DNA from 3 places in the Streptomyces sp. NBC_00252 genome. Region 2 is predicted to be linked to each of the others. Evidence: riboswitches for the same ligand, from Rfam matches in the RefSeq annotation. Region 2 holds a riboswitch; each other region holds the start of a gene.
What was found. Region 2 has a riboswitch for cyclic di-AMP ahead of OHT77_RS19120 (transglycosylase family protein). Riboswitches for the same ligand answer to the same signal wherever they lie in the genome.
Positions count from the first base shown of each region.

Region 1 (3,297 bases), 1.6 Mb from region 2:
AGCGGCTGGTCCGCAACCGCCTCGACGAGATCCCGCACGAGACGGCCAACCCCTCGCGCCGCGCCGCCAAGGAGCTCTCCAAGGAGCTGTTCCCGGCGACCTCGCGCATGTCGCGTCCGCGCCAGGGCACCGAGGAGACCGTCGAGAAGATCGACTCGGCGTCCGTACGCGCCTTCTACGAGCGGCACGTCCGCCCCGCGACGGCCACCGCCGTGGTCGTCGGCGACCTCACCGGCATCGACCTGGACGCGTTGCTCGCGGACACCCTGGGTTCGTGGACGGGCTCCGCCGCGCAGCCGCGCCCCGTGCCGGCGGTCACCGCCGACGACACCGGGCGCGTCGTGATCGTGCACCGTCCCGGCGCCGTCCAGACGCAGCTGCTCATCGGCCGTGTCGGAGCCGACCGGCACGACCGCGTGTGGCCGGCCCAGGTGCTCGGCACGTACTGCCTCGGCGGCACCCTCACCTCCCGCCTGGACCGCGTCCTGCGCGAGGAGAAGGGCTACACCTACGGTGTGCGGGCGTTCGGCCAGGTGCTGCGTTCGGCACCCGACGGCACGGGCGCCGCGATGCTCGCCATCAGCGGCTCCGTGGACACCCCGAACACCGGTCCCGCGCTGGACGACCTGTGGACGGTCCTGCGCAAGCTCGCCGAGGGCGGCCTCACCGACGCCGAGCGCGACGTCGCCGTGCAGAACCTCGTCGGGGTGGCGCCGCTCAAGTACGAGACCGCCGCGGCCGTCGCGAGCACGCTGGCCGACCAGGTCGAGCAGCACCTGCCCGACGACTACCAGGCGACGCTGTACCAACAGCTCGCCGCGACCGGCACGGTGGAGGCCACCGCGGCGGTCGTGAACGCCTTCCCGGTGGACCGTCTGGTGACGGTCCTGGTCGGCGACGCGGAGCAGATCAAGGCGCCCGTGGAGGCGCTCGGCATCGGCGAAGTGACCGTCGTACCGGCCGAGTAGACGACCCGTAGCGGGCCGACGGGCGGCACGCGCGCGTGGGGGCCCTGGTGACGGAAGAGTCACCAGGGCCCCCTATTGTCCGAATTGGGGGAGAGGTTGCCTGTCTGCCCTGTGGCGTGCGCAACAAAAACCGTGATCCGTTTGGGGATTGAAAGTGGCCCCCCTTAGCGTCGGTCCGGCTGTCCGTCAGGCACCGCGCCGCACTCGCGGCACCGGACAGTCATCGCCGAGTCCCCGTACGGCGCGAGCCAGGGGAGCCGGGGACCCATGTCCCTGGGGTGAATCGGACGCCCGTCGAGGGAGTCCGTAGGAGACCTTCCTGCTCCGAACCCGTCAGCTAACCCGGTAGGCGAGAAGGAAGGAAAGGACCAGCCACTCCATGGCGTTCACCCGCGCCACCGGGAAGCACCGTCGCCCGAGCCGGACCCACCGCACCACCGTTCGTGTCGCGAGTGTCGCGGCCCTCACCACCACCGGCGTCGTCGGCACCCTCGCGAGCGCCCCGGCGTTCGCCGCGGAGCCCGCCCCCGAACAGACCGGTCTCACCCCCGTCATCGCCATGGGCGACGCCGTCGCCGAGCAGATCGACGCCCAGGCCGTCGCCCAGCAGCAGGCCGCAGACGAGGCGCTGGCCAAGGAGGTCGCCCGCGCCAAGGCCGCCGCACTGGCCAAGGCCGAGCGCGAGGCCAAGGTACGCGCCGCCCGCGCCGCCGAGCGCGAGAGGCTCAACACCTTCGTCTCACCGGTCACCGGCTCGTACGTCTCCACCGGCTACAAGACCGGCGGTTCCCTCTGGTCCTCCGGCGCCCACACCGGCATCGACTTCCACGCCTCGACCGGCACCAGCGTCCACGCGGTCGGCTCCGGCACCGTCGTCGACACCGGCTGGGGCGGCTCGTACGGCAATCAAGTGGTGATCAAGATGGCCGACGGCATGTACACCATGTACGGCCACCTGTCGTCCATCGGTGTCTCCGTCGGCCAGAGCGTCACCCCGGGCCAGCAGATCGGCCTCTCCGGGGCGACCGGCAACGTCACCGGACCGCACCTCCACTTCGAGGCCCGCACCACCGCCGAGTACGGCTCGGACGTCGACCCCGTCGCCTACCTCCGCAAGCACGGCGTGAACGTCTGACGACGCGGTACCGCACTTCCCGAAGCCCTGGCCCGCCCAGCCGGGGCTTTCGGCGTTTCCGGAGCCCTCCTGTCCAAAAAATATGCATGGATTCCGGCCCCCCATCGGAAATTCCCGCTCATTGCAATAGAGTCACGGAACACACGTCAATCGTCGACGTTTCACGGGGATTAAGGCGGAGGTCGGACATGCGTATTCCGGCGCACTCGGTATGCACGGCGATCCGGGACGACATCGTCGCCGGTGTCTACGAGCGCGGCAGCCGGCTCACGGAGGAACTCCTCGCGCGCCGGTACGGGGTCTCGCGCGTCCCGGTCCGGGAGGCCCTGCGCACGCTGGAGGCCGAGGGGTTCGTGGTGACCCGGCGGCACGCGGGCGCGTGCGTCGCGGAACCGACCGAGCAGGAGGCCGCCGACCTGCTGGAGATGCGGATGCTGCTGGAGCCGCTCGGTGCCTCACGGGCCGCCCAGCGGCGCACCGAGGCCCACCTCAAGGTGCTGCGCGGCCTCGTCAGGCTGGGCCAGGAGCGCGCCAGACGGGGCAACAGCGAGGATCTGCGCTCCCTGGGCAGCTGGTTCCACGAGACGCTGTCCCAGGCCTCCGGGAGCCCCGCGCTGACCTCGATGCTGACCCAGCTGCGGCACAAGATCGCCTGGATGTACGCGGTGGACGCCCCGGCCAACCCCGTGGAGTCCTGGGCCGAGCACGGCGCCATCGTGGACGCCGTGGCCCGCGGTGACAGCGAGCGCGCCCGGGCGATCACCGCCCTGCACACCGAGCGCGCGGGCACCGCGCACCGGTTGCGCTTTCCGGGCGGGGCGAACGGCGCGAACGGCACGGACCGTGTGAGGACTTCGCAACCTCCCGTAAACATGTCGGGTCTGCGGCATTAACACGGGCACCGTATACAAAGAGGGGCTAATTCGCGGGGGATTATTTATGCTGCCCACAAATGGAATTGCGAAGGGCTCGCCCGGTAATTCGGACGAGCCCTTCGAGGTTGTGGTGCACCGGGTTTTGGGCCAAAAGCACCGCAACCCTCAATTGGGTGGTTCTCAGACGGTCTCGGGGAGTTCCTCGAGGCCTTCCGCGACCAGCTTCGCGAGGCGGTCGAGGGCCGCGTCCGCGCCCTCGGCGTCGGACGCGAGGACGATCTCCTCGCCGCCCTGGGCGCCCAGGCCCAGGACCGCGAGC
Region 1 is NZ_CP108087.1:2,792,812-2,796,108, reverse strand. It holds gene OHT77_RS11900 (M16 family metallopeptidase) at 1-968, shown strand, start outside; cyclic di-AMP (ydaO/yuaA leader) riboswitch at 1,183-1,334, shown strand; gene OHT77_RS11895 (M23 family metallopeptidase) at 1,348-2,103, shown strand; gene OHT77_RS11890 (GntR family transcriptional regulator) at 2,292-2,996, shown strand; gene OHT77_RS11885 (HPr family phosphocarrier protein) at 3,159-3,297, opposite strand, start outside.
Region 1: another riboswitch for cyclic di-AMP. It lies ahead of OHT77_RS11895 (M23 family metallopeptidase); the one in region 2 lies ahead of OHT77_RS19120 (transglycosylase family protein).

Region 2 (3,297 bases):
CTTGCGCTGGCGCGGCGGGCTCATCATGCGCGGACTGCGCACCCTGCCAGTGGAGTTCACCCCGGAACGCCGCTGAACGGACGGACGGTCGTCAGACCCCGCGACCCGCCCCCGAACCCAGCCCACCCGTGAACCCGACCCACCAACCGGCCCACCCCCGAACCCGGCCCACCAACAAGTCGTCCCGCCCCCTCAACCCGCCCCCCCACCCAGCGACCCCGCCCCGCCAACTCGCCCTCCCCACCCAGTCATCCGGCCCCTCCAACTCGCCCTCCCAGCCAGCCACCCCGCCCCACCAACCCCACCTCCCCACCCACACACCCCACCCCGCGAATCCACCCCCCTGAACCCGTCACCCCGCCCCCTAAACCCGAAAGTGACACTTCTTCAACTCTGTGATCTTCACGTGATCTCCGTGGCATTAACTTGTGACAAGTGATCGACTGTGGATACGTTCACCTACCAGCGCGGCGACCCGTACGACCTCAACCCCCCTCCGCCGCGCGGTCCCCCGCTGTCACGCGAAAGGCCTCCGCATGCTCTCCGGGAACGGTCGTCACCGTCGCCCCCGTCAGGCTCCGGCTCTGCTCGTCGCGGCCGGGGTGACCGGCTCCGCCATCGCGATCCCGCTGCTCGGCGCCGCTTCAGCGAACGCCGCCGACGGCACCACCTGGGACAAGGTGGCCAACTGCGAGAGCGGCGGCTCCTGGAGCGAGAACAGCGGCAACGCCTACTACGGCGGGCTGCAGATGTCCCTGGACGACTGGGACAAGTACGGCGGCCTCGACTACGCCCCGAGCCCCGACCTGGCCAGCCGCTCGCAGCAGATAGCCGTCGCCGAGAAGATCCTCGACGCCGAGGGCACCACCCCGTGGCTCACCTGCGCGCTGCTCTCCGGCCTCACCACGAACTCGGGTTCGACGGACGTCGACACCGGCGTCGCGAGTGACTCCCCGTCGGCCGGTGCGACGGACTCCACCGGTTCCTCCGGCTCTTCGGACTCCTCCGGCTCCTCGGACACGTCCGCCTCGTCCGGCCTGTCCGATTCCGGCACCACGGATTCATCGTCGTCCGGTTCGTCCGACTCCTCGGTGAGCCCCTCGCCCACCGCGACGGACAACTCGACCAACTCCACCAAGTCCGACAAGTCCACCACTCCTTCGAAGCGTGGCACCCCGGTCGAGGCCTCTCCGAAACTCGACGAATCGGACAACTCGGCCCAGGCGGCGGGTAAATCGAGCCTCGTCGACACCGGAGCGCTCGATGACACGAGCGGCGCGGGTGAGAGCGGCGGTGTGAGCGGTGGGACCGAGCAGCAGAGTGTCGGGAAGCATCGCGGGGCGAGTGCCGAGGAGAGCGTGACACCGCAGACGTACACCGTCCGCGCCGGCGACTCCCTCGCGTCCATCGCCGACTCCCTTGGCTTCGACGGCGGATGGCGTGCGCTCTACGCCGAGAACAAAAAGGTGATAGGCGCCGATCCGACCCGGATCGCCGCCGGTCAGACGCTGGACGTCGGGACGGAAACGGGCGGAAAGTAGCAGGAAAACAGCGGGAGTTCACGTCACGCTTCGCGCTGAATGTCCGGTTTGGTGAAAGTGTGGGATGAGTCTCAGAAGCCCTGATCGTCTTTGAATTCCCACGGATTCTCTGTCTACGGTCAAGGCCGCTCGTCACCACGAGCATCCGGTTGCCGCAACGCCGAGTCCTGCCAGCGGCCTCCGGGAACAGTCGTCGCGTAAAGCGCCGTAGGCAGGAGCGGGGGACCCAAGGTAAGTGCCGGGCCCGGCAGTTGATGCCGGGTGCGGCTCGGGGTGAAGTCGTGCGCCGAGAGGTGCGCGGCCGGGCAACTCACACGGCCCGAACCCGACAGCTCACCTCGCAGGCGTCGGTGAGGGGATCTTCCATGCTGCTTTCCGGCAAGGGCAAGCACCGCCGCCCGTCCAAGGCCACCCGCGTCGCCACGCTCGCCGGCGTCACCGGTGTCGCCATCGCCGCCCCGCTCATGGCGACGGGCAATGCCTCCGCCGCGACCGCCTCCGAGTGGGACGCCGTCGCCAGCTGCGAGTCCGGCGGCAACTGGTCCATCAACACCGGCAACGGTTACTACGGCGGTCTCCAGTTCTCCGCCTCCACCTGGGCCGCGTACGGCGGCACCGCCTACGCCTCCACCGCGAACCAGGCCTCCAAGTCCCAGCAGATAGCCATCGGCGAGAAGGTCCTCGCCGCCCAGGGCAAGGGCGCCTGGCCCACCTGCGGCACCGGCCTGTCGGGCGCCGCCTACTCCGGCGGCAGCTCCTCCAGCTCCAGCGGCTCCAACAGCGGCAGCTCCTCGAGCAGCAGCTCCACCAGCGAGCGCTCCAGCAGCGACACCACCGCCTCCCGCTCCGCCGAGCGTCCGGCCGCGAAGAAGACCGTCACCACCCCGACCGGCAAGAAGGTCAAGAAGGGTGACGGCGAGTACAAGGTCGTCAAGGGCGACAGCCTCAGCTCCATCGCCGAGAAGCACAAGGTGAAGGGCGGCTGGCAGCAGCTGTTCAAGCTGAACAAGGACATCATCGACGACGCCGACTTCATCTTCCCGGGCCAGCAGCTCCACCTGAAGTGACCTACGCGGCTCGTAGCTGAACCACAGCCCCCTCATATCCGCGGTGTCCATCATGAAGACCCCGTGAGGGTCACCCCCGTCCCCCACGGGCTCCCCGCTCCGGTGCGTGTTCCCCCGTACGCACCGGGGCGGGGCTTTTTGCGTCCCGGGCCCGCCGCCCCCGTCGGCATGCCCGCCGCTTGCCGGGACTTTTTGTTCCGTTCGGAAACAATTTACTCTCGGTTCTGTCCATCAGGCGGCCGACCGGATGGCCAATCGCCCTGAGCCGGTTAGGCTCGTCTCGCAGAGCCGCTGCGGTGCTGCCGTAGCCGCGTCAGATCCCAAGAAGGAGATGCTCGTGCCGTCCATCGACGTCGTCGTAGCCCGGGAAATCCTGGACTCCCGAGGCAACCCCACGGTCGAGGTCGAGGTCGGCCTCGACGACGGCAGCACGGGTCGTGCCGCCGTTCCGTCCGGCGCCTCCACGGGTGCCTTCGAAGCCATCGAGCTGCGTGACGGTGACCCCAACCGCTACGGCGGCAAGGGTGTCGAGAAGGCCGTCCTCGCCGTCATCGAGCAGATCGGCCCGGAGCTCGTCGGCTACGACGCCACCGAGCAGCGCCTGATCGACCAGGCCATGTTCGACCTGGACGCCACCGACAACAAGGGCTCGCTCGGCGCCAACGCCATCCTCGGCGTCTCCCTCGCCG
Region 2 is NZ_CP108087.1:4,415,213-4,418,509, reverse strand. It holds gene OHT77_RS19130 (cytochrome P450 family protein) at 1-76, shown strand, start outside; gene OHT77_RS19125 (transglycosylase family protein) at 537-1,541, shown strand; cyclic di-AMP (ydaO/yuaA leader) riboswitch at 1,735-1,903, shown strand; gene OHT77_RS19120 (transglycosylase family protein) at 1,907-2,608, shown strand; gene eno (phosphopyruvate hydratase) at 2,940-3,297, shown strand, end outside.

Region 3 (3,297 bases), 590 kb from region 2:
GTGGAGGTCGCCGTGAACCACCTGGAGAACCGGCTCGGCGTGAAGGTGCCCGCCGCGCACAAGCTCGCCGAGTCCACCCGCCCGGCCGGCAGCGACGACCTCTTCGTCTCCTGGGAGACCCTCACGCACGCCGAGAATCCGGCCGACTGAAACCCGTGTGACATCGGACCCCGCGCATGGCGTATAGTTGCAATCACAACGGCGCGGGGTGGAGCAGCTCGGTAGCTCGCTGGGCTCATAACCCAGAGGTCGCAGGTTCAAATCCTGTCCCCGCTACTCAGGCCAAGGGCCGGAATCCAGAAATGGATTCCGGCCCTTGGTGTTTCTCCCCCTGTCGGCCCACCCCGCTCGCCGCCCTCCCCCCACCGGGAAAAACTGGTTCCGTGGAGGAGGAGGGTCCGTATGTGCGAGCCGGCGGGCGTCTGCCCGGCGATCCCGTGCCCGACCCCGGCCTCGGCGACAGCCCCGCGCCCCGGCCCGAGAGCGAGGGCCGGCGGATCTCGTACACCCGCGCCGTCGTCCGCCGCCTCCCCGTCCTGCTGCTGATCGCCGCCGCGCTCTACGACTACCTCACCGCGGCCGACTTCACGGCGGCCCCGCTCTTCACCGCCGCCCCGCTGGTGGCCGCCCCGCTCTACTCCCGGCGCGGCACCGTCCTCACCGGCCTCGCGTCCGTCGCCGTCGTCCTCGCCATCCACATCAGGCTCGGCATCGTCTACGACACCGACGCGCTGACCGAGGTCGCCACCGTGGCGACGGTCGCCGTCCTCGCCGTCCTCATCAACCTCCTGGTCCGCCGCAGCAGCGAACAGCTCGCCTCCGCGCGCGAGATCGCCGAGGCCGCCCAACGGGCCGTACTGCCCGAACCGGCCGAGCGCATCGGCGGGTTCGAGATCGCGGCCCGCTACGAGGCGGCGCAGGAGGGCGCGTTCATCGGCGGCGACCTGTACGCGGTGCAGGACACCCCGCACGGGGTACGGCTGGTCGTCGGTGACGTGCGCGGCAAGGGCATGGGCGCGGTCGCCGCCGTCGCCGTGGTCATCGGGGCGTTCCGGGAGGCCGCCGAGCAGGAGGCGACCCTGGAGGCGGTCGCGCAGCGGCTGGAGCGGGCGCTCGCGCGTGAGGGCACCCGGCGCGACGGGCTCGACGCGTTCGAGGGGTTCACCACGGCCGTCCTCGCCGAACTCCCGCACGGCGACGGCGTCGTACGCATCGTCGACCGGGGGCATCCGCCGCCGCTGCTCCTCCACGTGGACGGCACCGTCAGCACGTTGCAGGTCCGGGAGCCCGCACTGCCCCTGGGAATGGGCGAGTTGGGGGTCTGGCCCGACCGGGCCGAGGAGTTCGCCTTCCCGGGCGGGGCCACTCTTCTCGTGCACACCGACGGGCTGTCCGAGGCGCGGGACTCCCGCGGGGTCTTCTACGACCCGGCGGCGCGGCTGGCCGGGCGGACCTTCCGTACCCCCGAGGTGCTGCTCGGCATCCTCGCCAAGGAGGTGCGGCGGTACTCCGGGGGCTGGATGACGGACGACATGGCGATGATCGCCGTACGGCATCCCTAGCCGCTGTTACCAGGTGTGACCGGGCGGGTGCCCTCCGCATAACAACTGACATACCGTCAATACCTGTGGGAATTCTGAGACTTGGCCAACTCGCCCGTTTTTCGCCGGTGGTGGGCTGTTCGTCCAGCAAGGAAAGGTTAATGATCAAGCCGAACAGCTTGGAAACGGGCGCCCGTGTCTATTAACGTTCGATAACGCAGCGCGGTCGTCCCGGCCGTCACAAGAGACGGCTCCGTGCGCACGCGCCGAATCCCGCAAGGGAACCGGGGAACCACCACTTGGGGTGAATCGCTCGTCGACAGCCGTGGAGACACGGCCTGTTTACGCGCGTAGGAGACCTTCCTGCTCCGAACCCGTCAGCTAACCCGGTAGGCGAGAAGGAAGGAAAGGAGCACGCCCACGTGGCGTCAAACCAGGCTGCCCCTGAAGCCCCTGTCGTCTACGGCGGTTACCGCCCCGACGAGGGCCCCTGGGAGGAGTGGAATCCCAGCGCGGAGACCGTTTCCCCCAACCGCGGCAAGCACCGTGTCGCGAAGCAGCGTGGTGGCGGAGGATTCGCCCGCAGCTCCACCGTCCTGGGCGTCGGTGTCATAGCCGCCGTCAGCGCGGGCGGCATGGCCAGCGCCAACACCGGCAAGCCGCCGGTCTCCATCTCGATGCCCGACCTGCCCTCGGTGGGCCACCTCCTGGACGACTCGTCCGGCAGCACCCCCAAGGGTTCCGCGACCGCGCTCAGCAGCGTCGGCGTGACCACCACCGAGACCGCCAAGGGCGCCTCGAACGCGGGCGAGCTGCTCCGGAACCGGATCATGGCGCAGGCCGAGTCGCAGCAGGTGCAGGTCGACGGCAGGACGCAGGCCGTCGCCGAGGCCGCCGTCGCCAAGCAGACCGTCGACGCCGCCGCCAAAGCCGAGAAGGACGCCGCGAAGAAGGCAGCCGACGCGAAGAAGGCCGCGGAGGACGCCGCCAAGAAGAAGGCCGAGGCCGCGAAGCTCGCCGCACTCGCCAAGCAGTACACGCTGCCCGTCGCCTCGTACACGATCACCGGGACCTTCGGCCAGGCCGGCTCGATGTGGTCCTCCGGGTACCACACGGGTCTCGACTTCGCCGCGCCCACCGGCACGCTGATCAAGGCCGTCCACAGCGGCACGGTCACCGAGGCGGGCTGGGCCGGGTCGTACGGGTACCGCACGATCCTCACCCTCGACGACGGCACCGAGCTGTGGTTCTGCCACCAGTCCTCGATCAACGTCAGCGTCGGGCAGAAGGTCTCCACCGGCGAGGTCATCGGCCGCGTGGGCGCCACCGGCAACGTCACCGGGCCGCACCTCCACCTGGAGGTGCACATCAACGGTGCCGCGACCGCGAGCGACCCGGCGCCCTGGCTGCGCAGCAAGGGCCTCAACCCCTGAGCAGCCCCCTGACCGGACCCTGAGTCGACCCCGTCCGCCCGTGCTGTGCCGGAATATCCGGTTCCGGCGCGGGCGTTGACGTACGGCATGACTTCTCTTCGCAAGCTGGGCCGGTCCGATCTGGAGATCTTCCCGCTGAACCTCGGCGGCAACGTGTTCGGCTGGACCGCCGACGAGGCGGCCTCCTTCGCCGTGCTCGACGCCTACACGGCCGCCGGGGGCAACTTCGTCGACACCGCCGACTCGTACACGGCGTGGATCGAGGGCAACAAGGGCGGTGAGTCCGAGACCGTCATCGGCAAGTGGCTCAAGGCCCGCGGCAA
Region 3 is NZ_CP108087.1:5,007,395-5,010,691, reverse strand. It holds gene OHT77_RS21840 (alginate lyase family protein) at 1-150, shown strand, start outside; tRNA gene OHT77_RS21835 (tRNA-Met) at 203-276, shown strand; gene OHT77_RS21830 (PP2C family protein-serine/threonine phosphatase) at 384-1,562, shown strand; cyclic di-AMP (ydaO/yuaA leader) riboswitch at 1,796-1,952, shown strand; gene OHT77_RS21825 (M23 family metallopeptidase) at 1,964-2,974, shown strand; gene OHT77_RS21820 (aldo/keto reductase) at 3,062-3,297, shown strand, end outside.
Region 3: another riboswitch for cyclic di-AMP. It lies ahead of OHT77_RS21825 (M23 family metallopeptidase); the one in region 2 lies ahead of OHT77_RS19120 (transglycosylase family protein).